Regions from separate parts of the Allobosea rubneri genome, predicted to be linked through region 1. Evidence: predicted binding sites of a transcription regulator. Region 1 holds the regulator's gene; each other region holds the start of a gene.
The links. Region 1 encodes PhoB, which activates phosphate uptake and scavenging genes when phosphate is short. Its sites were predicted from a motif close to TGTCATNNANCTGTCAT; they were not measured.
Positions count from the first base shown of each region.

Region 2: a site for PhoB is predicted at 6,350-6,366, ahead of olsB (l-ornithine N(alpha)-acyltransferase). Genes of this name have one in related genera too.
Region 3: a site for PhoB is predicted at 1,412-1,428, ahead of RKE40_RS03855 (DUF47 domain-containing protein). Genes of this name have one in related genera too.

Region 1 is NZ_JAWDID010000068.1:16,812-26,966, reverse strand. Features, by position in the region: gene RKE40_RS26330 (2'-deoxycytidine 5'-triphosphate deaminase) at 166-1,338, opposite strand; gene apaG (Co2+/Mg2+ efflux protein ApaG) at 1,554-1,946, shown strand; gene argE (acetylornithine deacetylase) at 1,943-3,121, shown strand; gene RKE40_RS26315 (Hsp33 family molecular chaperone) at 3,186-4,193, opposite strand; gene argF (ornithine carbamoyltransferase) at 4,190-5,119, opposite strand; gene RKE40_RS26305 (aspartate aminotransferase family protein) at 5,122-6,342, opposite strand; gene RKE40_RS26300 (GcrA family cell cycle regulator) at 6,883-7,431, shown strand; gene RKE40_RS26295 (NUDIX hydrolase) at 7,503-7,934, shown strand; gene RKE40_RS26290 (YnfA family protein) at 7,931-8,251, shown strand; gene phoB (phosphate regulon transcriptional regulator PhoB) at 8,256-8,954, opposite strand; gene phoU (phosphate signaling complex protein PhoU) at 8,984-9,706, opposite strand; gene pstB (phosphate ABC transporter ATP-binding protein PstB) at 9,748-10,155, opposite strand, start outside.
Region 2 is NZ_JAWDID010000001.1:103,485-113,639, forward strand. Features, by position in the region: gene RKE40_RS00500 (4-oxalomesaconate tautomerase) at 1-576, opposite strand, end outside; gene RKE40_RS00505 (LysR family transcriptional regulator) at 663-1,577, shown strand; gene RKE40_RS00510 (undecaprenyl-diphosphate phosphatase) at 1,584-2,381, opposite strand; gene RKE40_RS00515 (glutathione S-transferase family protein) at 2,625-3,317, shown strand; gene queG (tRNA epoxyqueuosine(34) reductase QueG) at 3,215-4,453, shown strand; gene RKE40_RS00525 (SDR family oxidoreductase) at 4,450-5,316, shown strand; gene olsB (l-ornithine N(alpha)-acyltransferase) at 5,324-6,280, opposite strand; gene RKE40_RS00535 (ATP-binding protein) at 6,446-8,518, opposite strand; partial or broken gene RKE40_RS00540 (YifB family Mg chelatase-like AAA ATPase) at 8,640-10,155, opposite strand, start outside.
Region 3 is NZ_JAWDID010000003.1:205,662-215,816, reverse strand. Features, by position in the region: gene RKE40_RS03865 (ABC transporter substrate-binding protein) at 1-823, opposite strand, end outside; gene RKE40_RS03860 (hypothetical protein) at 929-1,219, opposite strand; gene RKE40_RS03855 (DUF47 domain-containing protein) at 1,509-2,153, shown strand; gene RKE40_RS03850 (inorganic phosphate transporter) at 2,166-3,179, shown strand; gene RKE40_RS03845 (LacI family DNA-binding transcriptional regulator) at 3,202-4,290, opposite strand; gene RKE40_RS03840 (TRAP transporter substrate-binding protein) at 4,404-5,420, shown strand; gene RKE40_RS03835 (TRAP transporter large permease) at 5,505-7,382, shown strand; gene RKE40_RS03830 (VOC family protein) at 7,413-7,952, shown strand; gene RKE40_RS03825 (ribulose-bisphosphate carboxylase large subunit family protein) at 8,107-9,384, shown strand; gene RKE40_RS03820 (four-carbon acid sugar kinase family protein) at 9,391-10,155, shown strand, end outside.

The sequences.
Region 1 (10,155 bases):
GCCCAGATCGCCGCGTCCTGCCGGACACAAACTGGCGATCCATCTCTTTGTCGAAGCATCGAATTCCTCCGAAAAGTGGTGTCCACTTTTCGGTCTGATGCTCTAGCCCATTGCCTTATCGCATTTTCTTCACGCGAACCGGTACCCACTTCGCTCGAAAACGCTCTAGCTGCGGAAGTGCTTGGAGAGCTTCAGGGCCTGGCCCTGATAGTTCGAGGTGCCGATCTCGCCATAGAGCGCGTCCGGCTCGGCCGCCATCTTCTCGAAGGCGAGGCGGCCGACGACCTGCCCGTCCTCCAGGACGAAGGGCACCTCATGGCTGCGCACCTCGAGCACGCCGCGGCTGCCAGGCGCACCATCGGCACCGACGCCGAAGCCGGGATCGAAGAAGCCGGCATAATGCACCCGGAACTCGCCCATGCTCGGATCGATCGGCGCCATCTCGGCAGCGAAGCCCGCCGGAATGTGCAGGCGCTCCTTCGAGGCGAGGATGTAGAACTGGTGGGGGTCGAGGATCAGGCGCTTGCGGCCCCTGGTGTAGAGCGGCGTCCAGAAATCCTCGACGGCATACTGGCCGACGCGGTCGACATCGATCACATCGGTGAAGCGCTGCGCCTGGTAGCCGATGATCTCGTCGTCGCTGGCGCCGGCGAGATGGATACGGAAGACGAGGCCGTTGCGGATCGTCGCCGGCCCGTCGACCAGCGGCGTGCGCTCATGGACGAGGCGCAGATCCCGGTCCGAGACCCGGAAGCCCGAAGCCTCCTCCTGGCCGCCGCCACGCCGGCGGAAGCGAAGCTGGTTGAGCCGGCTGCCCTTGCGCACCTTGATCGAGAAGCTCGATGGCGAGATCTCGGCGTAGAGCTTGCCGGAATAGCCGCCGGCGACGCTGTCGAAGACCTCGCTGCGATCGGCGATCAGGCGCGTGAAGACGTCGAGACGCCCGGTCGAGCTCTTCGGATTGGCGAAGGCCGAGATCGTCGCCGGCAGGTCGGCCAGCGACTCCATCAGCTCGACGACGTAGACGCAGTTCTTCTCGAGAATGGCGCCGTGCTCGAGCGAGACCTCATCCTGTGCGAGATCCTCGAGGACCTGCTCGACGCTCTTGTTCAGCCCGGGCAGGAAACTGGCGCGAACGCGATAGGCCTTGTCGCCGAGGCGCAGATCGAGGCTCGCCGGCTGGTACTGACTCTCGTCGATCGCCCCCGAGCTCGAGCGCACCATGCCGCGGCTGACGAGGGTGCGTATATCCTGGCGCGGCAGCACGCCGGACTTGCCGCTGAGCGAGGCGGAGGCCGGCTCCGCGAGCTCGGTCGGCAGGTCGGAGGATGTCACCATTGGATCAGAACCTCTAAACAGGCGGCGATCATACAGCAAGCCCGCCACCTTCGCGCCTGCGAGACCGTTTTCGCGCCAGTTGTCCACGCCGGAAACGCGCCGGCGCACGCCCGTGCCCAAGCTTCGCGCTTGAGCCCGAAGCCGGCTCCGGGGCATAACGGCTGAACGACATCCGCCGGGAGAAGACCGCGCCTGCGGGCACGGAGCCTCAGATCATGTACCAGGCCGAAACCCATGGCGTGCGGGTCACCGTCTCGCCGAAATTCATGGAGGCCGAGTCGACGCCGGAGCAGGGCCGGTACTTCTGGGCCTATACGATCGAGATCGTGAACCTCTCCGATCGCACCATGCAGCTGATGACGCGGCACTGGGTGATCACCGATGGCCGCGGCGAGGTCCACGAGGTCCGCGGCGAAGGCGTCGTCGGCAAGCAGCCGGTCCTGCAACCCGGCGAGAGCTTCAGCTACACCTCCGGCTGCCCGCTGATGACGCCCGACGGCAGCATGAGCGGCTCCTACGCCATGCTCGGCGAAGACGGCGCGGCCTTCGAGGTCGAAGTGCCGCTGTTTCCACTCGATTCACCTTATGTGAAGAAGGTCCTGCATTGAACGCCTCCGCACGTCCGACCGGGCAGCGCTACCAGCCGCTCGACATGCTCGCCCGGCTCGTCGCCTTCGACACGGTCAGCCACAAATCCAACCTGCCGCTGATCGACTTCGTCGAGGATTACCTTGCCGGCTGGGGCGTTGCCTCGACCCGTTTCCCCAATGCCACCGGCGACAAGGCGGCGCTGTTCGCGACGATCGGCCCGCAGGATCGCGGCGGCGTGCTGCTCTCCGGCCATACCGATGTGGTGCCGGTCGAGGGCCAGGCCTGGTCGCGCGACCCATTCACGCTGCATGTCGAGAACGGCCGGGCCTATGGTCGCGGCGCCGTCGACATGAAGGGCTTCGTCGCGCTGGCGCTTGCGCTCGTGCCGGACTTCCTGGCGGCGGATCTGAAGACGCCGATCCACCTGTTCTTCTCTTATGACGAGGAGGTCACCTGCCTCGGCGTGGTCGACGGCATCGCCGAGATGGGCAAGAGCCTGCCGCGGCCGCGCGCCGTCCTCGTCGGCGAGCCGACCTCGCTCGACATCGCCGACGCGCATAAGGGCATCCGCACCTTCTTCACCAAGGTCACCGGGTTCGCAGCGCATTCCTCGAAGCCGCATCTCGGCGCCAGCGCCGTGCATGCCGGCACGCGGCTGGCAGCCGAGCTGGTCCGGCTCGCCGATGAACGCGAGACGCAGATCGACGCAAGCGGCCGGTTCGACCCGCCCTATGACACCATCCATGTCGGCAAGTTCCAGGGCGGCATCGCCCGCAACATCCTGGCCGATCGCTGCGATCTGTCCTGGGAGGTCCGCACTCTGCCGGGCTCCGATCCGGAAGACGTGCCCGCCCGCTTCGCCGCTCTGTCGCAGGAGGTACTCGCCCGGATGCGGAAGACCGCTCCGAGCGCCGCGATCGAGACGGTGATGAGCTCGGACGTTCCCGGCCTCGCCCCCGATCCCGGCTCCGAGGCCGAGACGCTGGCGATGCGGCTCGCCGGCCGCAACAGCACCATCGCCGTGGCCTATGCCACCGAAGCCGGCCATTTCCAGCGCGCCGGCCTGCCGACCGTGGTCTGCGGGCCGGGCTCGATCGACCAGGCGCATCAGCCGGACGAGTACATCACGCTGGAGCAGTTTTCTGCCGGCGAGGTCTTCATGCGGCGGCTGATGGAGCAGTGCCGGGCATAGATCCCGCCTTCGACGAAATGAGCGCGGAGAACCCTCTCCTTCCAGGAGAGGGTTCTCCGCAGATTCACTCTCCCGCCGAAATCTCCGCCTCGACCTCGGCCGGGTCGAAACCGTAGCGCCGCGAGCAGAACTCGCAGGTGACGGCCAGCGAGCCGTCATCGGCGATCATCGCCTTGCGATCCTCGGGCGGGAAGCCGCGCAGCATGCCGAGCACGCGCTCGCGCGAGCAGCGGCAGGCGTCATGCACGAGAACCGGCTCGAAGACATGGGCGCCGCGCTCGTGGAACAGCCGGTATAGCAGACGCTCGCTCTCCAGCGTCGGGTCGAGCAGCTCATGGTCCTCGATGGTGCCGACCAGCGAGCGGGTCTCGGCCCAGGCATCGTCGGCGATGCCGTCATTATCCTCGCTCGCCAGGATCTCATGCCCTTCCGGCGCGTCGCCGGGGTGCAGGTCGGCGGCACGCATCCGGTCCGGCGAGTTCGGCATGAACTGCACGATCAGCCCGCCGGCGCGCCAGGCGAGGCCGCCGCCGGTCAACACTGTGCCGACGCCGAGGCGGATGCGGCTCGGGATCTGCTCGGACTGGCGGAAATACTGGTGCCCGGCCTCTTCAAGGCTCTGGCCGTCGAGGGCGACGACGCCCTGATAGCGCGTCGCTTCCGAGCCCTGGTCGACGGTCATGGCGAGATGGCCGCGGCCGAGCAGTTCGCCGGTCGAGAGCGCATCGGCGTCGATCGCCTGCGCCAGGCGGTCGGCATCGTAATGCGCCATGGCGCGGTAGTTGTCGGGTGCGTTGAAGTCGACGACCAGCATCGAGATCGGCCCGTCGCTCTTGGTCTGGAGCTGGAACCGGCCCTCGGACTTCAGCGTGGTGCCGAGCATCACGGTGAGCGCCGCCGCCTCGCCGAGCACGCGCGCGACGGGCTCAGGATAGCGATGGCGCTCGAGGATCTGGTCGAGCGAGGCGCCGAGCCTGACGACGCGGCCGCGAATGTCGAGCGCCGGCACCGCGAAGGGCAGGACCCTGTCGTCGGGCGCCGGGGCGCCGATCGGATCGTTCTCCGCCATCAGGCCGCCACCGCGCCGAAGCACCAGGCCAGGATGCCCTTCTGGGCATGCAGCCGGTTCTCGGCCTCGTCGAAGACAGCCGATTGCGGCCCGTCCATCACCGCGTCGGTGACTTCCTCACCGCGCGATGCCGGCAGGCAGTGCATGAAGATCGCGTCCTTCTCGGCGCGGCCGAGCAGGCGCTCGTCGACCTGGAAGGGACGCAGCAGGTTGTGGCGGGTGCCCTCCTCGTCGCCCATCGAGACCCAGCAATCGGTGATGACGCAGTCGGCGCCTTCGACGGCGGCCTCCGGCCGCGTCGTCAGGGAGAGCTTGGCACCCTGCTTGCGGGCCCAGTCGATCAGCGCCGGCGGCGGCGCCAGCTCTTCCGGCGTCGCGATGGCGAGCTCGAAATCGAGCCGGCCGGCGGCATGCACCCAGGAAGTCAGGACGTTGTTGGTGTCGCCGGTCCAGGCGATGCGCTTGCCCTTGATCGGCCCCTTGCGCTCCTCGAAGGTCATGACGTCGGCCATGACCTGGCAGGGATGCTGGCGCTTGGTCAGGCCGTTGATCACCGGGACGGTTGCGTATTTCGCCATCTCGACCACGGAATCATGGTCGAGCATGCGGATCATGATGGCGTCGACATAGCGCGACAGCACGCGGGCGGTGTCGGCAATGGTCTCGCGCTCGCCGAGCTCGATCTCCTGACCGGTCACCATCATCGGAGAACCGCCGAGCTCACGAATGCCGACATCGAAGGAGACGCGGGTGCGCAGCGACGGCTGCTCGAAGATCATCGCGATGACCTTGCCCTCGAGCAGGCGATCGCCGGCAGCGGCGGGGGTACGCCGGCGGGTCTTGATCTCCTCGCCCGCCTTGAGAATGGCCCGGAGTTCCCCGGCGGAAAAATCCGAGAGATCGAGAAAGTGACGCACTGGAGTCCCCATGCTCATTCCGCCGCCGGCCGGGCCAGCGTCGCCTCGACGGCGCTGGCCGCCTTGTCGAGCCGGGCGAGCGCCTCGGAGACCTCCGCGTCGCCGATGATTAGCGGCGGCAGCAGGCGCACGACATTGTCGCCGGCGGCGACGACGAGAAGACCGGCGGCCCGCGCCTCGGCGACGAAATCGGTGTTCGGGGTGCGCAGCTTCAGACCGAGCATCAGACCCTGGCCGCGAATCTCCTCGATCACGTCGGGATGCTTGTCCTTGAGCTCGGCCAGCGACTGCTTCAGCCGCAGGCTGACCTGGGCGACGCGCTCGATGAAGCCGGGCTCGAGGATGACGTCGAGCACAGCATTGCCGACCGCCATGGCCAGCGGATTGCCGCCGAAGGTCGTGCCATGCGTGCCGAGAACCATGCCGGCCGCGGCCGCCTCGGTGGCGAGGCAGGCGCCCATCGGGAAGCCCCCGCCAATGCCCTTGGCGATCGCCATGATGTCTGGCGCGACGCCGTTATGCTCATAGGCGAAGAATTTTCCGGTGCGGCCGACGCCGGTCTGAATCTCGTCGAAGATCAGGAGCAGGCCGTGCTCGTCGCAGAGCTCGCGCAGCAGCTTGAGGAAGCGCATCGGCACCGAGCGCAGGCCGCCCTCGCCCTGGATCGGCTCGATCATCAGCGCGGCCGTCTCCGGCGTGATCGCGGCCCGCAGCGCCTTCTCGTCATCGAAGGGCACCTGGTCGAAGCCGTCGACCTTGGGGCCGAAGCCGTCGATGTACTTCTGCTGACCGCCGGCGGCGATGGTCGCCAGCGTGCGGCCATGGAAGGCGCCTTCGAAGGTGACGATGCGGTAGCGCTCGGGGTGGCCCTGCGCCGCATGATATTTGCGCGCCATCTTGATCGCGCACTCGTTCGCCTCGGCGCCCGAATTGGTGAAGAAGACGCGTTCGGCGAAGGTCGCCTCGCAGAGCCGGCGGGCGAGCTTCTCGCCATCCGGCATGCTGTACAGGTTGGAGGTGTGCCAGATGCGCTGGGCCTGCTCGGTCAGCGCCTTGACCAGATGCGGATGGGCGTGGCCGAGCGCATTGACGGCGATGCCGGCGCCGAAATCGAGATAGCGCTGGCCGTCGGCAGTGATCGCCCAGGCGCCTTCGCCGCGCTCGAAGGCGACAGGTGCGCGCGCATAGGTCGGCAGCAGAACAGAGGAATTGGCGGAAACGGAAGCGGAGCTCATGGAGCGAGGTCCTCGCGACGGAACTTAACGGAAAGCGCTGGGCGCCGGGGTGTGAAGCGGTAGTTCGGGGCCCGGCGGCAATCTGCCAGCACGATGCGACCCCGCGGCGACGTTATCGTCGCAGGCCTTTCCCGTTTTCTCGTCGCGCCGTCAGCCGCATCGCTCGAAAGTCCGGATCGCTCAAAACATAAGCGCCGCCCCAAGGGCGGCCGCATTGAGAAGACTATGCAAAAGCGGTCCGGCACTGTCAATTCCGGCCGGGCGCCGCAGCGTTGCCAAATAGACTCACCCGGCTGCGGGATCGAAGGTTTGTCTGGGGAAAAGCCGATTTCCGATTCGACGACTCTTGTGGGCGAGTCAAGCCATCTTGTATGGTCCCCTTTGTCAGATACGACATCTCGTGCGGCGTCTCCAGTATCGTCAGTTCCGAGCGTAGCGGTTTCCGTTCTCCGACGGACGCTGCCGATATCGGATTCCGCCATGATCTTTCCCTATGCCTCGCCCGCTATCGGCAAGGCATGACGAAGACAGGTGAAATCGATGAGCGAAGCTGGAGCCTGGACCGACGAACGCGTCGAACTGCTCAAGAAGCTCTGGAATGACGGGCTGAGCGCCAGCCAGATCGCCGGCGAACTCGGCAACGTCACCCGCAATGCTGTCATCGGCAAGGTCCACCGTCTCGGCCTTTCGGGCCGCGCCAAGAATCCCGGCTCGGCCGCGCCGCGCCCGCGCAAGCCCGCCACCCGTCCGCCGGCGCATCCGATGGCCAGCCCGGCTGCGGGCGGTGGCGGCATGACCCGCGGCAACACCGCGCTCGCCCCGCAATTCGTCCCGGAGATCGAGGCGGAGCCGGAAGCCGAGCACGTCCCGGCGCCCGCCGAGGAGGTGGTGATCCCGTTCTCCGAGCGCGTCACCATCATGGACCTGCGCGAGTATATGTGCCGCTGGCCGATGGGCGACCCGACCTCGCCTGAGTTCCGCTTCTGCGGCGGCCGCTCGCTGACCGGCATGCCCTATTGCGGCTATCACGCCCGCATCGCCTACCAGCCGGCAACGGATCGGCGCCGCGACCGCAAGGTGCGCGCCTGATCCGGCAGGAACCGATCGAGCCATCAAAGCCGGCCTTCGGGCCGGCTTTTCTATTGGTGGGAGAGACGCCGATGCGCACCGACGAAACCGCGGGCCCTGTCGAATATGCCTGCGCCCTGCCGATCCGGGGCGGACGCGTACTGCTCGGGCTGAGGGCATCGCATCGCCGGAACCGGCCATCCTGCTGGGACACGATCGGCGGGCATGTCGAGCCCGGCGAAACGGCCGATCAGGCCCTGATCCGCGAATTGCAGGAGGAGATCGGCATCACGCCGACCACATTCGCGCACTTCACCACGATCGAGACGACGGAGAGCGACGGCGTCTCGCCGGCCCTGTGGCATCTGTTCAGCGTCACAGGCTGGGATGGCGGCGATCCGGCTATCGCCAATGACGAGCATAGCGAGATCCGCTGGTTCGCCTTCGCCGATGCCCGCGCTCTGTCGCCGCTGGCCTCTGAAGCCTACCGCCCGGTCTTTGCCCGGCTGGCCGAAGCGCCATGACCGGTTTCGCGATCTATCTCGGCGCCGCCTTGGCCGAAATCGCCGGCTGCTTCTCGTTCTGGGCCTGGCTCAAGCTCGGCAAATCGGCCTGGTGGCTGTTGCCGGGGCTCCTCGCCCTGGCGCTCTTCGCCTGGCTCCTGACGCTGATCGACAGCGCCGCCGCCGGGCGCGCCTTTGCCGCCTATGGCGGGATCTACATCGTCGCGTCACTGGGTTGGATGTGGCTGGTCGAGAAGGTCCCGCCGGATCGCTTCGATCTGGCTGGGGCGGTGCTGTGTCTCGCGGGCGCGGCGGTGATTGTCGCCGCGCCGCGCTGAAGCCTCAGCCGCGGGCGAAGGTCTCGTCGAAGGCGTAGCCGGCACCGCGCACGGTGCGCAGCGGGTCCTTGGCGTCGTCGGGGGTGATCGCCTTGCGCAGGCGCCCGACATGCACGTCGACGGTGCGCTCGTCGATATAGACGTCGCGCCCCCAGACGGCGTCGAGCAGCTGGGCCCGCGAATAGACCCGGCCCGGGGCCTGCATCAGGAATTCGAGCAGGCGGAACTCGGTCGGGCCGAGATGCAGCTCGGCGCCGCCGCGGCGCACCCGCCGCGTCGTCCGATCGAGCTCGAGATCGCCGGCGGTCAGCATGCCGACGACATGGCCGGGCTTGACCCGGCGCAGCAGCGCCTGGATGCGGGCGATCAGCTCCGGCAGCGAGAACGGCTTGACGACATAATCGTCGGCGCCGGTGGCGAGGCCGCGCACCCGCTCGGTCTCCTCGCCGCGCGCCGTCAGCATGATGATCGGCACGCGCTCGGTGTCGCGGCGGGCGCGCAGGCGCCGGCAGAGCTCGATGCCGGAAAGGCCGGGCAACATCCAGTCGAGCAGGACGAGATCGGGCGTATGATCGCGCAGATGCAGCTCGGCGTCGTCGCCGCGCGCGACGCTGTCGACCTCGAAGCCCTCGGCTTCGAGATTATAGCGGAGCAGCAGGGTCAGCGGCTCTTCGTCCTCAACGATCAGGATGCGTGCAGGCATGTCCGGCCTCCGCTCAGGCGCCCGTCCGCTCAGCCATTGGCTGCGGGCAGGTCGACCAGGATGTTGGTGGTGTCGAGCTTGGGACGGCTCTCCTCCACCGACTGGCCGGTGATCAGGTAATGGATCGTCTCGGCGATGTTGGTGGTGTGGTCGCCGATGCGCTCGACGTTCTTGGCGCAGAACAGGAGATGCGTGCAGAAGGTGATGTTGCGCGGATCTTCCATCATATAGGTCAGGAGCTCGCGGAAGAGCGAGGTGTAGAGCGCGTCGATCTCGTCGTCGCGGCGCCAGACCTCCATCGCCTTCTGCTCGTTGCTGGCGGCATAGGCGTCGAGCACGTCCTTGAGCTGAGCCTGCACCAGGCGGCTCATATGCTCGAGCCCGACCACGGCGCGGTGCGGCGGCGAGAACTGGCCGGAGATCGCGACGGCGCGCTTGGCGATGTTCTTGGCGAGATCGCCGACGCGCTCGATGTCGGCGGCGATGCGGATCGCCGAGATCAGCTCGCGCAGATCGTTGGCGAGCGGCTGACGGCGGGCGATGGTCAGCACCGCCTTTTCCTCGACATCGCGCTGGAGGTTGTCGAGCCGCTGGTCGGCCGTGATCACCTTCTGCGCCAGCGCGGTGTCGCGGCGCACCAGCGCCACGGTGGAATCGCCGAGCATGCGCTCGGACATGCCGCCCATCTCGGCCAGGCTGCGGCGCAGCCCTTCGAGGTCGGCATCATAGGAACGGACGATATGATCGGACATCGGGGCGGATCCTGTGGCGGGAGCGAGCGGACTTGCGGGCGTCAGCCAAAGCGGCCGGTGACGTAGTCCTGCGTCTGCTTCTTGTTGGGGTTCATGAAGATGGTGTTGGTCGCGTCGAACTCGACGACCTCGCCGAGATACATGAAGGCGGTGTACTGCGAGACGCGCGCCGCCTGCTGCATGTTGTGGGTGACGATGACGATGGTGAAGTCGCTCTTCAGCTGCTCCAGCAGATCCTCGATCTTACCGGTCGAGATCGGATCGAGCGCCGAGGTCGGTTCGTCGAACAGGATGACCTCGGGCTTCTGGGCGATGGTGCGGGCGATGCAGAGGCGCTGCTGCTGGCCGCCGGAGAGGCCCATGCCGGAGCTCTTCAGCTTGTCCTTGACCTCGTCCCAGAGAGCGGAGCGGCGCAGCGCACCCTCGACGCGGTCGTCGAGCTCCGACTT
Region 2 (10,155 bases), on a different contig from region 1:
GCGGACCTTGCCGCTCGGCAGCAGCGCGCCGGTCTTGGAACCGACGGCGCGCAGGAAGTTGAGCTTCACCGCGGCCGCCGTGCCGGCGACGCCGTCGATGGCGGTCGTACCGTCATATTCGACGATGCCACCGGGGGTGTTGACCAGGGCCTCGACCAGCGCACCGGTATTGCTGTTGTAGACGCGTACCGGCGTCTCGCCTTCCCTGGCGGGGACCAGCCCGGCCTCGATCGCGAAGGGACCGACGGCGGCGAGCATGTTGCCGCAGTTCGGACCGAGATCGACCAGCGCGCGGTCGACCGCGACCTGAGCGAAGAGATAATCGACATCGGCGTCGGCCCGGGCCGAGCGACTGACGATCGCAACCTTGCTGGTCAGCGAGTTGCCGCCGCCGAGCCCGTCGAGCTGCAGCATATGCGGCGAGCCCATCACCGCGAGCAGGACGCCGGCGCGAGCTGCCGGCTCCGCCGGCAGATCGGTTGCGAGGAAGAACGGGCCGCGCGAGGTGCCGCCGCGCATCAGCACGCAGGGAATGCGCAGGGGCTTGGCGTGCTGAAGCTGGAAGGGAGCGGACAAGGGCGAGCCCCGGCAATTGCGACGCCTCTGTCATCCCAAATCCGATAACCGCTGTGAAATGCAGAGATCGACGCTATTGATACGTGATGAGCATCAATTTCGAAGCACTGGACCTGCGCGCCTTCGTCGCCGTGGTCGAGCTCGGCGGCTTCCACCGGGCGGCCGAAGCCCTGAACATGTCGCAGCCGGCGCTGAGCCGGCGGATCCAGCGGCTCGAAGCGGCGGTCGGCGCCGCCCTGCTCGAGCGGACGACGCGACGCGTGGCGCTGACCATGGTGGGGCGCGAGATGCTGCCCCTGGTCCGTCGCATGCTCGACGAATTCGACACCTCGATCTTCGCGATGCGCGATCTCGGCAGCCGACGCGCCGGGCAGATCGCGCTGGCCTGCATCCCCACCGCGGCCTTCTACTTCCTGCCCTCGGTGATCGCGCGCTTCAGCGAGCAATACCCCAACATCCGCTTCCGGATCCTCGATCTCTCGGCGAATGACGGGCTCGAGGCGGTGGCGCGCGGCGAGGTCGAATTCGGCATCAATCTGCTCGGCGGCTCGGATGCCGAACTCACCTTCGAGCCGTTGCTGGAGGACCCGTTCGTGCTGGCCTGCCGACGCGACCATGCACTCGCCGACCGGCCTGCTCTGGCCTGGACTGATCTCGAGGGCCATCCGCTGGTCACGGTCAGCCGGGCGAGCGGCAATCGCGCCATCCTGGATTCAGCCCTGGTCAAGGTCGGGGTCAGGCTCGACTGGTCGTTCGAGGTCACCCACCTCTCGACCTCGCTTGGCCTGGTCGAGGCCGGGCTCGGCATCTCGGTGCTGCCGCGGCTGGCGACGCCCGGCCAGAATCACCCGACCATCGCGACGCGGGCGATCCGCGATCCCGAGATCTCGCGCACGATCGGCGTGGTCAGGCGGCGCGGCGTCAGGCTGGCGCCGGCCGCCGAGCGTTTCCTCGAAATGCTGCTCGGGACCTGGCGCGGCCCCGTGCCGGCCCCAGCGTGACCTGCCTCAGCCGAAGACCCAGAGCCCGGCGAGCCCGGCCGAACCGACGACGATCCGCCACCAGGCGAAGGGCGTGAAGCCACGCTTCGAGACGAAGTCGAGGAAGGAGCGGACGACGATCAGCGCCGAGATGAAGGCGGTGACGAAGCCGATGCCGATCAGCAGCGTGTCGCTGGCAGTGAGCTCCTTGTAGTTCTTCATCAGATCGTAGGTGAAGGCGCCGGCCATGGTCGGCATCGCCAGGAAGAAGGAGAATTCCGCGGCAGCGCGCTTGTCCGCCCCGAGCAGCATCGCGCCGACAATGGTCGAGCCCGAGCGCGAGACGCCCGGGATCATGGCGAGGCACTGGATCAGGCCGATCTTGAAATACATCGCCAGCGGAAAGGCGGTGGCGTCATGATGCTTCACCTCGAGCTCCAGCTCGTCGACGACGAGCAGGACCAGCCCGCCGGCGATCAAGGTTGTGCAGACCAGGAAGGGGTTGAACAGCACGCCCTTGATGAAGCCATGGGCGAGCGCGCCGATCACCGCCGCCGGCAGGAAGGCGACGAGCACGCCGAGCACGAAGCGGCGCGCCGCCGGGTCGGTGCGCAGGCGCAGGGCGATGTCGAGCAAACGGCGGAAATAGACCAAGAGGATCGCCAGGATCGCGCCGAGTTGGACCAAAATCTCGAAGGATTTGCCCTTGGATTCGAAGCCGAGGAAATGGCCGAGCAGGAGCAGGTGTCCGGTCGAGGAGACCGGCAGAAATTCGGTCAGCCCCTCGACGACGCCGAGGATGGCGGCCACCAACAGGTCACTCATCGGAAGGTCCTTCTCAGCCGGCAGGCGCGGCGCAACCATGCGGCGCCGCGGGCGTTAAAGCTATGGCGCAGGCTCTTTGCGAATTGGTTACCAATTGGCGAAGGAAAAGCGCCGATTCCGCCGCATAGCCGATAGCCGGGTTGTTAGCCACCGCAGCCGAGCCTATACGGATTTTGCCTCCGCAAGGCCCGCGACCGCGCTTCAGGTCGCATTTCCAGCCCAATTCTCCGTTTCAAGCAACCGATGGCCACGCTTCATCATTATCCGCTCTGTCCCCATTCGCGCTTCGTCCGGCTGGTGCTGGGCGAGTTCGGCCTCGATGCCGCAATGGTCGAGGAGCGGATATGGGAGCGCCGTCGCGAGTTCCTGGAGCTCAATCCGGCCGGCACAACGCCTGTCCTGCGCGAGGATAGCGGGCTCGTCATCCCCGGCGCCGGGCCGATCGCCGAATATCTCGACGAGACGCGCGGACTAGCCCTCGGCGAGCGCCGCCTCCTGCCGGAGGGCCCGGGCGAGCGCATCGAGGTGCGCCGGCTGCTCGACTGGTTCAACATCAAGTTCAACGAGGAAATCACCGCTCCGCTCGTGCTGGAGAAGGTGATGAAGCGCTTCATGAGCCGCGACGAGGGCGGCGGACCGCCGGAAATGAGCGCGATCCGTGCCGCCCGCGGCAATGTCCGCTATCATCTGCGCTATATCGCCTGGCTGACGGCAAAGCGGAACTGGCTCGCAGGCTCGGTTCTGAGCTATGCCGATCTCGCCGCCGCGGCGCATCTCTCCTGCGTCGACTATCTCGGCGACGTGCCCTGGGAAGAGGACGAGGCCGCCCGCGCATGGTACGCCATGATAAAGTCCAGACCGAGCTTCCGGCCGCTGCTCAGCGACCGGATTCCGGGCATGGCGCCGGCAGCCCATTACGACGACCTGGACTTCTGAGCGGCGAGAAGCTTAAGGCCATCGTGCTGGCCCGGGCGGAAAGCGAGGGCTTTTCGGCGGTGCGCGTCGCCTCCGTCGATTCGATCCCGCAAGCGCCGGCGCGCCTCGCCGGCTGGCTCGACGCCGGCAACCATGGCGACATGGCATGGATGACCGAACGCACCGCCGAGCGCGCCGCGCCGGGCGTGCTCTGGCCCGAGGCCCGCTCCGTCGTGATGCTCGGCATGAGCTATGCCGGTGAAGGCGATCCGCTCGCAGTGCTGGGACAGCGCGACCGCGGCGCGATCTCGCTCTATGCCCGAAGGCGCGACTATCACGACGTCATCAAGGGCAAGCTGAAGAGCGTCGCCGGCGTGCTCGCGGCGCGCGGCGAGGTCGACGTCAAGGTCTTCGTCGACACCGCCCCGGTGATGGAGAAGCCGTTGGCGGAAGCCGCCGGGCTCGGCTGGCAGGGCAAGCACACCGTGCTGGTCTCGCGCACGCACGGCTCCTGGCTCTTCCTGGGAGCAATCTACACCACCGCCGAACTGCCGCCCGACGCGCCCGAGCGCGACCATTGCGGCTCCTGCACGCGCTGCCTCGACATCTGCCCGACCGCCGCCTTCCCCGCCCCCTACCAGCTCGATGCCCGACGTTGCATCGCCTATCTGACGATCGAGCATCAGGGCCATATCGACACCGAGTTCCGCGAGGGTATCGGCAACCGCATCTTCGGCTGCGACGATTGCCTCGTAGTCTGCCCTTGGAACAAGTTCGCTCAGGCGGCGCAGGAAACCCGCCTCGCGCTCAGGGATGAGCTCGACGCTCTGCCGCTCGCCGAACTCGCCATGCTGGACGATGCCACCTTCCGGAAGCTCTTTGCCGGCACGCCGGTGAAGCGGACCGGCCGCGACCGCTTCATCCGCAACGTGCTGATCGCGATCGGCAACAGCGGCGAGCCGGCCTTGGCGGCGAGTGCCGAGGCGCTCATCGACGACCCCTCGCCGCTGGTGCGGGCGATGGCGGCCTGGGCGCTGCTGCGCCTCGCCCCGGAGCGGGCAGCGGCACTCGCGCCGGGCAGGCTCGCCTGCGAGCCCGATGCCGATGTCCGGGCCGAATGGGCAAATCCCGATCTCAGAAAGCTGGAACCTGCATGAAGCTCGTCATCCTCGGCCTCGGCTATTCTGCCGGCTTCTTCGCGCGCGCCGCGCTGGCGCAAGGCTGGGAGGTCACCGGCACGGTGCGCTCGGCCGAGAAGGCAGCGAGCCTCAGCCGCGACGGGCTGCGCACGCTCGTCTTCGGCGGCTTCGCGGTGTCCTCGCCTCTGGCCGCCGCGCTGGCGGAAGCCGATGCCGTGCTCGTCTCGGTCCAGCCCGACGAGGAGGGCGATCCCGTACTGCGGACGCTGGCCGACAGGCTCGCGGCGGCCCCCAATCTGCGCTGGATCGGCTATCTCTCGACGATCGGCGTCTATGGCGACCATGGTGGCGCCTGGATCGACGAGACTGCCGAAGCGCGGCCGACCAGTCGGCGCTCGCGCCAGCGCCTCGACATCGAGCAGGGCTGGCTCGCCCTCGGTGAGCGCAGCGGCAAGCCGGTGCAGATCTTCCGGCTCTCCGGCATCTATGGACCCGGCCGCAACGCCATCACCAAATTGCGCGCCGGCACTGCCAACCGGCTGATCAAGCCCGGCCAGGTCTTCAACCGCATCCATGTCGACGACATCGCCCGGGTGCTGCTGGCCTCGCTGGGCAAGCCGCAGCCCGGGGCGATCTACAACGTCACCGACGATGAGCCGGCGCCGCCGCAGGACGTGATCAGCTTCGCCGCCGAACTCGCCGGGCTGGCGCCACCGCCTGAAACGCCCTTCGACTCCGCCAAGCTCTCGCCAATGGCGGCAAGCTTCTATGGCGAGAACAAGCGGGTCTCGAACGCGCTGGTGAAACGCGAACTCGGCTACGGCTTCCGTTATCCGGAGTACCGCCAGGCGCTGCGCGACCTCGCGGCGAACGGCGAATAGAATCGCCTCAGGCGGCGTAGCGCCCGGCCTCGCCGTCGAGATAATCGAGATAGCGCTGGTCGATCGAGGCCACCGGCACGATCACCAGCACGTCGGTCGTGCCGAACTGGCGGTCGATCACGGCGCCGGCGCCGAAGCGGGCGCCGAGGCGCAGATAGCCCTTCACCAGCGGCGGCAGGCTCTTCAGCGCAGCCTTGGCGTCGACCATGCCGGCAGGCAGACGGTCCATCGCCACATAACGCTCCGGCTTGGCGACGACGCGCCATTCGCCCTGAGCGGTGGCGTGATGGTGCAGGAAGGAGAGCGGCAGCGCCAGCGTATCGGGGTCGACGCCGTCGAAGCTGGCGCAGCCGAACATGGCGTCGATGCGGTGGTGGCGGACATAGGCCCAGATGCCGTGCCAGAGCAGCTCCACCGTCTTCTTGGTGCGGTAGGGCTTGAGCACGCAGGAACGGCCGAGTTCAAGGAAGCGCAACTGGGGATGGCGCGCGATCATCGGCTCGATGTCGAATTCCGACTGGCTGTAGAAGCCGCCGAGCCGCCAGGCCGCCTGCTCGCGCATCAGCCGGTAGGTGCCGACGACCTTGGGCTTTATGCCGCCGAAGCGGCCCCGCGCGGCGTGATCTATGACCAGGAGATGGTCGCAGGAGGCATCGAACCGGTCGGCATCGCGCCGGAACATGCGCGAGACGACATCGGGCTTCGCCGACATCTCCTGGTAGAAGACACGGTAACGCAGGCGCTGCGCCCGCCAGATTTCGCGCGGGCCGCGCGCCAGACGGACCTCGAGCGAGCCCGAGCGGCCGAGTGTCCCCGACAGCGCATCGGGGCCGGGATAGGAGAAGACGCTGCGCTGCCTGGCGCCGGCCATCAGCCCGAAAGGCGAGAAGCGGCCGCGCTGCGGCAAGGCTCCCGGCTTCTGCTTTGCCGGCTGGCGGAGACCTAGGAGAACGTCGAACGCCATTTGCGGTCTTATCCCTGTGAGGCCTCGGCTAGGCGCATGACACCACTGCGCCGAACGTCTAACGGGATCGCGACAGAACTACGACAGAGATATGACCAAGAGATAGCCGATCGCCGGCGCGATGGCGACCCCCCTTTGCGACATCGCCCGGCGCGGTCGATAGTCTCAGGCGGAGCGCGCGGACGTCTTTGCCGCGCTGGCAAGCTTCTCGACCCAGGCGCGCAAGGCGTCGCGCGAAAGCGGCTTAGCCAGACAATCATCCATGCCGCCCGCGAGTGCGGCGCGCCGGTCCTCGTCGGAGGTGTTCGCTGTCACCGCCAGGATCGGCAGGCGGGCGGCCCCCCGCGCACGTTCCGCCGCACGGATGCGACGAGCCACGGCGATGCCGTCGAGGACCGGCATCCGGATATCGAGCAAGGCAAGATCGAAGGCCGGCCGCTGCCCGGCGAGAGCTGCCTCGGCCAGGCGTATCGCCTCACTGCCATCACGCGCCCAGGTCGGCACACAGCCAAAATGCTCCAGCGTCCGCGTCACCAGCAGCGCGTTGATCTCATTGTCCTCCGCGACCAGCACCTGTAGCCCGTTCGCGAGCGCTGGCGTCGCCACAGGGTTGGCCGTGGCCGCGGTCTCCGGCGGGCGCCGTGTCCCCCCGAGGCGCTCCTGCAGCGAGCGGGCGCGAACCGGCTTGACCAGGAAGCCGGTGAACCCTGCCGTAAAGGGCGAGCCGTAGCCGCGGCGTTCCGCCGGCGACAGCATGATGACGATCTCGGCGACGCCTGCTTGCCTTGCCGCCTCGGCCAGCCCCTCGACATCACCGCCGGGCAATGCCCGGTCGACCAGTACCGCCGTCAGCGCGGCGTCCTCTTTCAGTCGGGCGAGCGCGGCCAGCCGATCAACAGCGAGGATGACGGTGGCGCCGTGACGCCGGGCCAGCTCGGCGAGATGGCCGGCGCTGAAGGGGGCTCCGGAGGCGACCAGCAGACGCTTGCCGCGCCAGTCCGGCCCTTCGGTTGCAGGGGCTGCCTCTGCAACCGCACGAAGCGGCAGGCCCAGCCTGAAGGTCGCGCCCTGCCCCAACGTGCTTTCAACCTGAATCGTGCCGCCCATCGCCGCTGCCAGCCGGCGCGCAATGGCGAGCCCGAGCCCTGTACCGCCCGTCGTCGGCACGCCCGCGGATTCGACCTGTTCAAATTCCTCGAAAATGCTCTCGAGACGCTCGGCGGGAATGCCGGGGCCGGTATCGGCGACCGCGACGAGGATCGCCTCGCCATTGCGCTCCGCCCGGATGCCGACTCCGCCGTGTTCGGTGAACTTCACGGCATTGCCGACGAGATTGAGCAGGATCTGGCGCAGGCGCTCGGCGTCACCGCGGATGAACTGCGGCAGGTCGGCGGCGAGCAGGGCCGAAACCTCGATGCCCTTGGCCTGGGCGCGCGGCGCCATCAGTTCGGTCACGTCCTCGATCAGCAGAGCGAGATCGAAGGGATCGTCCGCCAGTTCGAGCTTTCCGGCTTCGACCTTGGCGAAGTCGAGGATGCCGTCGACCAGGCCGAGCAGCGCCTCGCCCGAAGTGCGCAGCGCCCGGACATAGGTCGCCTGCTCCGGCTCGAGCCTGGTGTCGCCGAGCAGGTCGGCCATGCCGAGAATGCCGTTGAGCGGGGTTCGGAACTCGTGGCTGACCGTGGCGAGGAAGCGCGACTTGGCGGCACTCGCCTCCTCCGCCCGGCTGCGCGCCTCCTCGAGCGCGCGCTCGCCGGCGATGCGGGCGCTGATGTCGCGACCTACTCGCTGCAGCACGGCCTGCCCCGCCGCGACCGGAACGACGGTCTCGACCCAGGAAATCCAGCGCTCGCCGGCCTCGGTCTCGATGCACTCGTCGAAGATGCGGACGCCGTCCGCCAAGGCCTGGGCTGGCCGGGTGATGCGGACCTGCGGCCGATGCAAGCTGCCGACTGCCGCATTCTCGTCGAGGCCGAGCAGCGCCGCATAGGCGGCATTGGCATAGACGATCCGGCCCTCGCTGCGGCGGACGATCAGATCGCCCTGCGCCTCGATCAGGCTGCGATAGCGCTCCTCGCTATCGGCCAGTTCCCAGAGCCGGTCGTTCAGGCGCTCGACATCGCCGGCGATCGCCGCGGCCTGGCGCACGACGCGCCCCCGCTCGCGCAGCAACCAGAGAGCCGCGACGCCGCTGAGCACGGCGAGCAGCGAGGTTGCGACTGCGACGACAACAGGCAAGGCAGGCCAGGACTCCATGAACACCGATATAGCAGGGCCATGTTGAAGAAAGGTTCGCGCCAAAGCCCCGGATTGCGGCGGGTTCGAACGATTTCGTTAACCTTTTGGCATGGATGGGCGATCAGGCCGCCTGCGCCGCCTGATCGATCCGCGAGCGATAGGACAGCGCCTCGGCGAGATGGATGCGCCCGACCTTTTCCTCACCGTCGAGATCGGCGAGGGTGCGGGCGACCTTGAGCACGCGGTGGTAGCCGCGCGCCGTCAGCCGCATCGCCTCGGCCGCGCTGCGCAGCAGGGCGAGCCCGGCTGCATCGGGCCGCGCAACCTCGTCTAGCGCCGAAGACGGGCAGCCGGCATTGCTGGTGACACCTTCGAGCCCGAGCCGTTCGAAGCGTGCGACTTGGCGTGCCCGGGCCTGCGCCACCCGCACCGCGACCTCGGCCGAGCCTTCGGCGGCGGCGGGCAGGATCAGGTCCGAAGCCGTGACCGCCGGCACGTCGATGGTGATGTCGATGCGGTCGAGCATCGGGCCGGAGATGCCGGCCTGGTACTGGGCCATGCAGCGCTCGTTCGGCTGGCGGCGGCAGGCGAAGCCGGGCTCTGTCGCCTTGCCACAGCGGCAGGGGTTCATCGCCGCGACCAATTGGAACCGCGCCGGATAGACGGCGCGGTGGTTAGCCCGCGAGATCAGCACCTCGCCGGTCTCCATGGGCTGGCGCAGCGCGTCGAGCGCCTGCGGCTGGAACTCCGGCAACTCGTCGAGGAAGAGAACGCCATGATGCGCGAGCGAGACCTCGCCCGGCGTCGCCTTGATGCCGCCGCCGACCAGCGCGGCCATCGAAGCCGAATGATGCGGCGCGCGGAAAGGCCGCCGGTCGGTCAAGGCCCCGTCGGCGAGATGGCCGGCGATGGAGAGCACCATCGAGAGCTCGAGCAGTTCGCGCGGGGCGAGCGGCGGCAGGATCGAAGGCAACCGGCTCGCCAGCATCGACTTGCCGGCACCGGGCGGCCCGTTCATCAGGAGGTTGTGGCCACCGGCGGCGGCGATCTCGAGCACGCGCTTGGCGCTCTCCTGGCCCTTGATGTCGGCAAGATCGGGCAGCGCGCCGGCCTGGCGCGCGACGGCGGGCTGCGGCCGCGCCATCACCTGCGTGCCCTTGAAATGATTGGCGAGCTGGATCAGCGAGCGGGGCGCAAGGATGTCGAGATCCTGCGCCGCCCAGGCGGCTTCCGGGCCCGAGGCGGCCGGGCAGATCAGACCCTGGCCGCGGGCATAGGCGGCGATTGCGGCCGGCAACACGCCGGCGACGGGGCTGATCGAGCCATCGAGGGCGAGCTCGCCGAGCTTGTAGAGCAGGCGGGCGCCGAGCGGCACGGGCTCGCCCCGATCGCCGCCATGACGCCGAGCGCGATCGGCAGGTCATAATGGCTGCCCTCCTTTGGAAGGTCGGCCGGGGCGAGGTTGACGGTAATGCGCTTGGCCGGCAGCGCCAGCCCCGATGCGATCAAAGCGGCGCGAACGCGCTCTTTGCTCTCGCCCACCGCCTTGTCGGGCAGGCCGACGAGGATGAAGGCGACGCCGCCAGGCGTGACCTGGACCTGGACGTCGACGGCGCGTGCCTCGATGCCCTCGAACG
Region 3 (10,155 bases), on a different contig from region 1:
GCACGAAGTCGACGAAGAGCTCGGCCTCCTTGGGATTGGGCGAGGTTGCGAGGCGTGCGATGCTGGCCGGCGCGAACAGGGTTTCCTCGGGCAGTACGAAGCGGTTGGCCTCACCTTCGGCGGCGCCGGAATCCGTCAGGAAATCGATGGAAATGCCGATGCCGAAGCGGCCGCGCGCGACGCCGGCGGTGACGCCGAAGCTGCGCGCGGTGAGCGTTGCGAGATTGCCGCCGATCGCCGACCAGAGTGCCCAGCCGCGCTCCCAGCCGAGCGATTGCAGCAATGCCTCGACCATCAGATGGGTGGTGCCGGACCGGGCCGGCGAGGTCAGGCCGATATGGCCGGCATAGGCGGGGGCGGCTAGATCCGACCAGTTGCGCGGTACCGGCAGATTGCGGGCGGCGAGATAGCCGGGATTGTAGACCAGTCCGTAGCCGGAAATGGCGAAACCGAGATAGCGGCCGGCGGGGTCGTTGACCGGGTAGCCGGCGATGGTCTCGGGCGCGCCGGTCGCGCGCGGCTGCAGCTGCGCCAGCAGCCCGGCCTGCTTCAGAAGCTCGAAGGCATCGGGCGCCGAGGCCCAGAACAGATCGGTCTCCGGCCGCTTCTGGGCGTGGATGTCGGCGAGCGCTGCGGTCGTCTTGCGCTGGACGATCTCGACAGCGATGTCGGGATGGCGGGCGCGGAAGGCGGTGCGGAACGGCTCGAAGAAGGACGGTGGGAACGAGGTGATGACCTGGACGCGGCGCGCCTCCGCCGGCCCGGCGGCGAGCCAGCCGAAGACGGAAAGGGCAAGCCAGAGAGAAAGGGCGCGGCGGCTCATCGAACCGTCATATAGCCGGGAAATCGGCCCGCATAGATCGGCAACGCGACCGCTCTGCGAGAGGAAGGGCCGCCGGCGGCGGCCCCTCGGTCGTCTGGCGCCGCCTCACTTCACATGCAGGAGGACCGCGCCTTCCAGGACGGTGGGAGCGCCGACGCCGGTATTGGCGGCGTGCTCCTTGATCCACTCCTTCGCCTTCTTGAGGCTCTCATCGGTGCCGGCCTTGTCCTTGCAGACCGTGACGGAGACCCCGCCATCGGCGGTGCGGATCAGCGCGTAGTTCGAGAAGCCCGTCACCGTCCGCATCAGCTTCTCGACGTCGGCCTTGCGCTTCTCGAGCAGGTCGAAAAGCTCCTTGGCGCCCTTGCCGGAATAGGTTCTGACGATCGCGTGCATGGCCAGTCCTCCCTTCAAGGCCCCGCCAGCCGCGACAGCTATGCGCCTCCGCGCAACGCTTGCCAATTCAAGATGACGCAAGGGAGGGTGCTTTGGCCCGGGCGGGCCTTGCTCCGGCGAGGTAGCCCATTCGCTCCGCACAGGGCGGCAAGGCGAAAGAACCGGTGAGACAGCGCAGCATGCAGTTGCGGCAGTCATGAAACTGTCACACAAGCTGCCGGCAATTCGGCTTGTTTTTCGCTGCGACGAGGGCAGCGAGGCTGGCCATGCGATCACGACGAGGTGCGCGGTGCTCGGCTGGTTCCAGAAGCTGCTTCCGAAAGAACCCAAGTTCTTCGATCTGTTCGAGGCGCATGCGGTCCCGCTGGTGGCCGGGGCGAAGGCGCTGGATGCGCTGCTCTCCGGGCGGATGCCGGTAGAGGCCGGCTGTGCCGAGATCTTCAAGCAGGAGGATCTGGCCGACGAGGTCGCCGGCGAGGTCATGCTGGAGACGGGGCGCAGCTTCATCACCCCGTTCGACCGCGGCGACATCGAAGAGCTGATCGGCTCGATGGACGATGCCATCGACCAGATGAAGAAGACCGCCAAGGCGATCGCGCTCTACGAGGTCGAGGCTTTCGAGCCCGGCATGGCCGAGCTCGGCGCGGTGATCGTGCAAGCTTCGGAGCGTGTCGCCGTCCTGCTGCCGATGCTGCGGGACATCAAGAAGCATGCGATCGCGATCGGAGCCCTCGCCAAGGAGATCGGCGCGATCGAGGAGCATTCCGACGAAATCCATGGCGACGGCCTGAAGGCGCTGTTCCGGGCGCATCGGGGCGGCGACGCCATGGGCTTCATCGTCGGTGCCGAGATCTACGACCATCTCGAAAAGGTGGTCGACCGGCTCGAGGACGTCGCCAAGCGGGTCAGCCGCATCGTCCTCGAACATCTCTAGGCGGCACGCGCCGTGGACCTTTCGAGCGTCGCCACCGCCCTGATCTTCCTGATCGCCGTCGCGCTACTGTTCGACTTCCTGAACGGCCTGCACGACGCAGCGAATTCGATCGCCACCATCGTCTCGACGCGGGTGCTGGCGCCGCAATGGGCGGTGTTCTGGGCCGCCTTCTTCAACTTCATCGCCTTCATGTTCTTCGGGCTGCACGTCGCCCAGACCGTCGGCTCGGGCATCATCCAGGCGGCGATCGTCGACGACCGGGTGATCTTCGGGGCGCTGACCGGCGCGATCGCCTGGAACGTGCTGACCTGGATCGCCGGCATTCCGTCGAGCTCCTCGCATGCGCTGATCGGCGGTCTCGTCGGGGCGGGGCTCGCCAAGGCGGGCTTCTCCTCGATCGTCTGGTGGGGGCTCGGCAAGACCTTCGTCGCGATCTTCATGTCGCCGGCGATCGGCTTCGCGCTGGCGCTGCTGCTCGTGCTGATCGTCTCCTGGAGCTTCCTCAAAGTCGCGCCGATCAAGGCCGACAGCACCTTCCGGGCCCTGCAATTCGTCTCCGCCTCGCTGTACTCGCTCGGCCATGGCGCCAATGACGCGCAGAAGACGATGGGCATCATCGCCGTGCTGCTGTTCTCGCACGGAATGATGGGCGACACCTTCTCGGTGCCGTTCTGGGTGGTGATCTCCTGCCAGGCGGCGATGGCGCTCGGCACGCTCTGCGGCGGCTGGCGCATCGTCCACACCATGGGCTCGAAGATCACCAGGCTGACGCCGCAGCAGGGCTTCTGCGCCGAGACCGGTGGGGCGATCACCCTGTTCATGGCAACCTATCTCGGCATCCCCGTCTCGACGACGCACACCATCACCGGCGCGATCATCGGCGTCGGCGCCGCTCGCCGGATGGCGGCGGTGCGCTGGGGCGTGGCGCGCGGCATCGTCTTCGCATGGATCGTGACGATGCCGGCGGCGGGCGCGATCTCGGCCGCGGCCTATTTCCTGTCTGGCTACTTCCTGACCGGGCGCTGAGGGCGGCGAGGCACCGCGAGCCTCAGGGCAGGTTCTCGCGCAGCACGATCTCGGTGCTCGGCCGGCTCGTGCCCTCGGTCGCAGGACGCCCGGCGCGCAGATTGGCGAAGATCGAGACGCAGGTCATCAGCGTCGCCTGTGGGTGCTGGGTGATCACCGCGTCCATGGTGCCGTCGATCAGCAGCGCCCGGGTGTCGGGCGTCAGGCCATGGCCGACGAAGACGACCTCATGCTGGCGCCCGGCCTCCTTCAGAGCCCGGCTGATGCCCTCGGCGGCGCCGCCGATATTGTAGATGCCGGCGAGGTCCGGATGCTGCGCCAGCAGGGTCTTGGTCTGCCGGTAGTTCTGGCCCTCGTCGTCATGGCCCTCGCGTAGGCCGACGACCTCGATCGCTGGATAAAGCTCCTGGAACAGGTGCAGGAAACCCATCTCGCGCTCCTCATGGGCGCGATAGCTCAGGCTGCCGGCGATCATCGCGACCTTGGCCGGGCGGCGGCCGATGAAGCGGGCGACAAGGTAACCGGCAGTTCGCCCGGCCGAGCGGTTGTCGAGCCCGACATAGGCGACGCGGCGGCTGTTGGCGATGTCGGAGATCAGCGTCACGGTCGGCACGCCGCGCTCGGCGAGGCCGTCGACCGCCTCGCGCACGGAAGGGTGCTCGAGCGCCATGAAGGCGATGCCGTCGACGTCGCGCGCCGACTGGCGCAGATGCTGGGCGAGGAGCTCGGGCTTGAAGCTCTCGATGTATTCGACCCTGGCGCGCATGTTGAACGAGGCGAGCTGGTCCTGCGCGCCGGCGATCTGTCGGCCGAGCAGGGTCAGGAAGCGATTGCTGCCGGCCGGCAGCAGGAAGGCGAGTTTAAGCGGCCGCAGCGCGCTGGCGGGGAGGGCGCCCTCCATGACGTAGCCGAGCTCGCCGGCCGCCTTGAGCACGCGCTGTACCGTCACCGCACGGACGCCGGGCCGCTGGTTCAGCACCCGGTCGACAGTCGCGGTCGAGACACCGGCGAGTTTCGCGACATCCTCGACACGGGCCATCTGGCGGCGCCGCGGTGCAGCATCCGGACCGGTGTCCTGGGCTTCCGCGAGCTTTGAGGTCGCGATGTTCATTCAATCAAAAACCATCACAGAATGAGCTTGATGACCATCAGACGTGATTTCTATCCTGAGTGCAAGACGCTCAAGAGCAATCAAATCGCATCAAGCGAAACTGGGAGGACATCATGACTGGACTGACCCGCCGCGCTGCGTTGCAAAGCCTTGCCGCCGTTCCCGCAGCTTCGCTGATCGGCATGCCGATGATCGCGCGGGCCGCCGAGATCGAGCTGAAATACGGTAACAACCTGCCGCTCAGCCACCCGCTCAACATTCGCGCCCAGCAGGCGGCGGAGCGTGTCGCCAAGGAGACCAACGGCCGGGTCGAGATCAAGATCTTCCCGAACAACCAGCTCGGCGGCGACACCGACATGCTGAGCCAGGTCCGCAATGGCGGCATCACCTTCTTCACGCCGTCGGCGCTGGTGATCGCGACGCTGGTCCCGGTCGCGGCGATCAATGCGGTCGGCTTCGCCTTCGCCGATTACGACCAGGTCTGGAAGGCGATGGACGGGCCGGTCGGCGCCCATGTCCGCGCCGCGATCGAGAAGGTGAACCTCTATGCCTTCGAGAAGATGTGGGACAACGGCTTTCGCCAGATGACGACCTCGGGCAAGCCGATCGAGCAGGCCGCCGACATGGCTTCGCTGAAGATTCGCGTGCCGGTTTCGCCGCTCTCGATCTCGATGTTCAAGGCGCTCGGCGCCGCCCCCGCCAGCCTGCAGTTCTCTGAGGTCTACTCGGCGCTGCAGACCAGGGTGGTCGACGCGCAGGAGAATCCGCTGCCGATCATCCAGGTCGCCAAGCTGTTCGAGGTGCAGAAGCACTGCGCGATTTCGAACCATATCTGGGACGGGTTCTGGTTCATCGCCAATGGCCGCGCCTGGCGCGGCCTGCCGCCCGACATCCAGAAGATCGTCGCCTCAGCCATCAACGATGCCGGTGTCGCGCAGCGCGGCGACATCAAGAGCCTGAACGAAACCGTGCAGGCCGATCTGCAGTCGAAGGGGCTTTCCTTCAACAAGACCAATCCGGACAGCTTCAGGGCCAAGCTGCGCGAAGGCGGGTTCTACAAGGAATGGCAGGAGCGCTTCGGCGCCGAGGCCTGGGGTCTGCTCGAAGGCGCGGTCGGCAAGCTCGCTTGAGCGAGCCGACCCATCGGATCAAGGTCATCCCGGGCCTCCCCGTGATCCCTGGGATGACCACGAATAGGTAAGAAGGAAATCGCCATGGCCGGGCACATCGCCTTGATGCCGACGCAGGCCATGCCTGCGACGGGCCTCGGACGCTTCGTCGGCCGGCTCGACCATGCGATCGGCTCGCTGGTCGAGGCGATCGCGGCCGTGCTCGTCCTTGCCGAGATCGTCATCCTCGGCGCTGGCGTCACCGCCCGCTACGCCTTCCACGCCCCGCTGGTCTGGTCGGACGAACTGGCGTCGATCCTGTTCCTCTGGCTTTCCATGCTCGGCGCGGTCGTCGCGCTCCGGCGCGGCGAGCATATGCGGATGACCGGCCTCGTCTCCCGCGTCGGGCCGCAGGCGCGCATCCTGCTGGAAGCGCTCGCGATCACTGCCGCGATCGCCTTCCTGGTGATGATCCTGCCGGATGCGCTGGACTATGCCGAGGAGGAGCGCTTCATCGTTACGCCGGCGCTGGAGATCGCCAATAGCTGGCGCGCCGCGGCGCTGCCGATCGGCATCGTCCTGATGCTGTTCGCCGCCTTCTGCCGGCTGCTGCGCTTCGGCTCCTGGAAGACAGTCGTGCTGGCGGCCGGGATAACCGTGGCGCTGGTCGCCTTGCTGTGGCTGCTCGGCCCGGTGCTCAAGCCGCTCGGTAAGCTCAACCTTCTGATCTTCTTCGTCGGCATCGTCGCGGCGAACGTCTTCGCCGGCGTGCCGATCGCGTTCTCCTTCGCGCTCGCCACCTTCGGCTATCTCTCGCTGACGACCTCGACACCGATGATCGTCATGGTGGGTCGGCTCGACGAGGGCATGAGCCATCTGATCCTGCTCGCCGTGCCGCTCTTCATCTTCCTCGGCGCGCTGATCGAGATGACCGGCATGGCCCGCGCCATGATCCAGTTCCTGGCCTCGTTGCTCGGCCATGTCCGGGGCGGGCTCTCCTATGTGCTGGTCGGCGCGATGTATCTGGTTTCGGGCATCTCCGGCTCGAAGATCGCTGACATGGCTGCGATCGCGCCGGTGCTGTTCCCGGAGATGCAGAAGCGCGGCGCCAAGCCGGGCGACCTCGTCGCGCTGCTCTCGGCGACGGGCGCGCAGACCGAGACGATCCCGCCCTCGATCGTGCTGATCACCATCGGCTCGGTCACCGGCGTCTCGATCGCGGCTCTATTCACGGGCGGCATGCTGCCGGCTGTCGTGCTCGGCATCGCGCTCTGCTTCGTTGTCTGGCGGCGCAATAGGGCTGAGGACCTCAGCCACGTCACCAAATATTCGAAGCGCGAGATCGGCCGACTCTGCCTGATCGCGGCGCCGGCCATCGCGCTGCCCTTCGTGATCCGCGCTGCAGTGGTCGAGGGCGTCGCTACCGCGACCGAGGTCTCGACCATCGGCATCGCCTATGCCGTGCTGGCCGGCATCCTGATCTACCGCCAGTTCGATTGGCGCCGGCTGAAAGGCATGCTGGCCGACACCGCCTCGCTCACCGGCGCGATCATCTTTATCATCGGCTGCGCCACGGCGATGGCCTGGGGGCTGACGCAATCGGGCTTCTCGCAGGACCTCGCCAAGGTCATGGCGGCGGTGCCCGGCGGCACCTGGGGCTTCCTCGCCATCTCGATCGTCGCCTTCGTCATCCTCGGCAGCGTGCTCGAGGGTATCCCGGCGATCGTGCTGTTCGGCCCGCTGCTCTTCCCGATCGCCAAGCAGATCGGCGTGCACGAGGTGCACTATGCCATGGTCGTGATCTTCGCGATGGGCATCGGGCTTTTCGCGCCGCCCTTCGGCGTCGGCTATTACGGCGCCTGCGCGATCTCGAAGATCAATCCCGACGAGGGGTTGAAATACATCTGGGGCTATGTGCTCGCCCTCCTGGTCGGCCTCGTCATCGTCGCCGCCGTGCCGTGGATCTCCATCGGCTTCCTCTGATTCCCCTCTCGAAAGCGAAAGACCAAAATCATGAGCCGCTTCTTCGGCCAGATCCGCCAGGCCGGCTATGTCGTCCCCGATATCGAGGCGGCGATGGATTACTGGAGCCGGGTGCTCGGCGTCGGGCCGTTCTTCTACAATCCGAAGGTGCCGATCAAAAACTACCGGTACAAGGGCGAGGAGTACGAGCCGCATAACTCGGTGGCGCTCGCCAATTCCGGCCCGCTGCAGATCGAATTGATCCAGTGCCGCAACGCGGTGCCGTCCATGTACAAGGACTTCACCGATGCCGGGCATACCGGCCTGCAGCATGTGGCCTATTGGACCTCGGACTACGACGCCGACATGGAGCGGCTGCTGGCCGAGGGCTTCAAGCCGGTGATGTCGGGCGAGGTCGGCGAGCGCGGCCGCTTCGTTTATTTCGACACCCACTACCATCCCGGCACGGTGATCGAGCTTTCCGAGGTCGCCGGTCCCAAGGGCGAGATGTTCCGCCTGATCCGCGAGGCGGCGGACAACTGGGACGGCAAGGACCCGGTGCGGCCTTTCCCGGATCTGAGCAGGCTCTAAAGTCTTCGCCCTGGCTCTGCTGTCGTCCCGGGCGACCGCAGGGAGACCCGGGATCCATGCCTGAGCCTCACCGATAGACGCTCAGGCATGGGTCCCGGATCGGCGCCGCCAAAGGCGGCTTGTCCGGGACGACCGCCATGGTGAGTATAGCGACATGTCCGCAGCCGACCGTTTCGAAGCCTCCTATCTGATCGAGACGCCGCTCGACCCGCGCAAGGTCGCGGAGGTGATGGCTGGCGAGCAGTCCTGTGGCACCTTCACCCGCGTCGCCGGGGAGACCGACGCATTGCGCGAGCGGGCGCGGGCGGTCGTCAGCCATGTCGCGGTTCTGGAGACCGCGGACGAGCCCAGCCTTCCCAATGCCTGGTTGGACCGCAAGGGTGTCACCGGGCCGTGGCGGCGGGCGCGCGTCACGATCTCCTTTCCGGTCGACAATGTTGGCGCCAATCTCGCGACGCTGGCTTCGATCGTCGCCGGCAATCTCTACGATCTCGGCGAGGTCACCGGCCTGAGGCTCGACACGATCACGCTGCCCTGGTCCTTCCGCCGACGCTTCGCCTTGCCGGCGCAGGGCATTGCCGGAACGCGCCGGCTCGCCGGCGTCGCCAGCGGGCCGCTGGTCGGCTCGATCATCAAACCCAATGTCGGGCTCAGTGCCAGCGAGACGGCCGAGCTGGTCGCGAAGCTCTGCGCGGCCGGGCTCGACTTCATCAAGGATGACGAGATCTGCGCCAACCCGGTGCATGCGCCGCTCGCAGAGCGCGTGCCGGCGGTGATGGCGGCGGTGCGGCGCCATCAGGACCGGACTGGCAAGGCGGTGATGATCGCCTTCAACATCACCGACGAGACCGATGCGATGCGTCGCCATGCCGATCTGGTGGCGCGCGAGGGCGGATCCTGCGTGATGGCGAGCCTGAACTGGTGCGGCTTCTCCGCTATCGAGACCCTGCGGCGCTCGACCGATCTCGCTTTGCACGGGCATCGCAACGGCTATGGCGCGATCTCGCGCCATCCGCTGCTCGGCATCTCCTTCCAGGCCTATCAGACGCTTTGGCGCCTCGCCGGGGTCGACCACATGCATGTCCACGGCGTGCAGGGGAAGTTCGCGCAGGAGGACGAGGAGGTCGTCTCCTCGGCGCGCGACTGCGTGACGCCGCTGACCGACGGCGCCGATGACCGCGTCATGCCGGCTTTCTCCTCGGGGCAATGGGCCGGGACGGCGCAGCCGACCTTCGACGCGATCGGCCATGCCGACCTGCTCTTCATGGCGGGCGGCGGTATCCTCGCCCATCCCGGCGGGCCGGCGGCCGGCGTCGCCAGCATCCGCCAGGCCTGGGAGGCAGTGGCCGGCGGCGTGCCGGTCGCGGAGGCGGCGCAGCGGCACCCGGAACTGAAGCAGGCGCTCGACTTCTTCGGCGCGGCGGCGGGCTGAGCTGTCATGGCCGGAACGCTGCCTCGCTACGCCTGGTATGGCGACGATTTCACCGGCTCGACCGATACGCTCGCGGTGCTGGCCGAGGGCGGGCAGAAGGCGCTGCTCTTCCTGCGCATTCCGACGCCGGAGCAGCTCGCCCAAGCCGGTGACCTCGACGCGCTCGGCATCGCCGGCGCGACGCGGGCGATGGCCCCCGAGGCGATGGCGGCCGAACTCGACCCGGCCGGGCGCTTCTTCGCCGGGCTCGGAATCGCGCTGCTTCATTACAAATGCTGCTCGACCTTCGACAGCGCGCCGCATCTCGGCAGCATCGGCGCGGCGGTGCGGGCGCTGCAGCCGCATTTTCCCAACAGCCTCCTGCCGATCATCGGCGGCCAACCCAATCTCGGCCGCTACTGCCTGTTCGGCAACCTCTTCGCCGCCGCGGGCACGGGCGGCACCGTGCACCGGATCGACCGGCACCCGACGATGAGCGTCCATCCGGCGACGCCGATGGGCGAGGCCGATCTGCGCCTGCACCTCGCGGCACAGGGGCTCGGCGAGGTCGGGCTGGTCGATTACCGCAGCTATGGCGATCCGGGTGGCCTCGCGACACGTCTGGCCAACGGCGCCGGCCCGCTGCTCTTCGACATTGCGCGCGTCGAGGATCTCGCCGTGGCTGGCCGGGCGATCGCCGCATGGGCAGCGCCCGCTCCCATGCTCGTCGTCGGCCCGAGTTCGGTCGCGCAGGCGCTGGCGGGAACGCCGCTGCTCGGCCGTCGCGAGAAA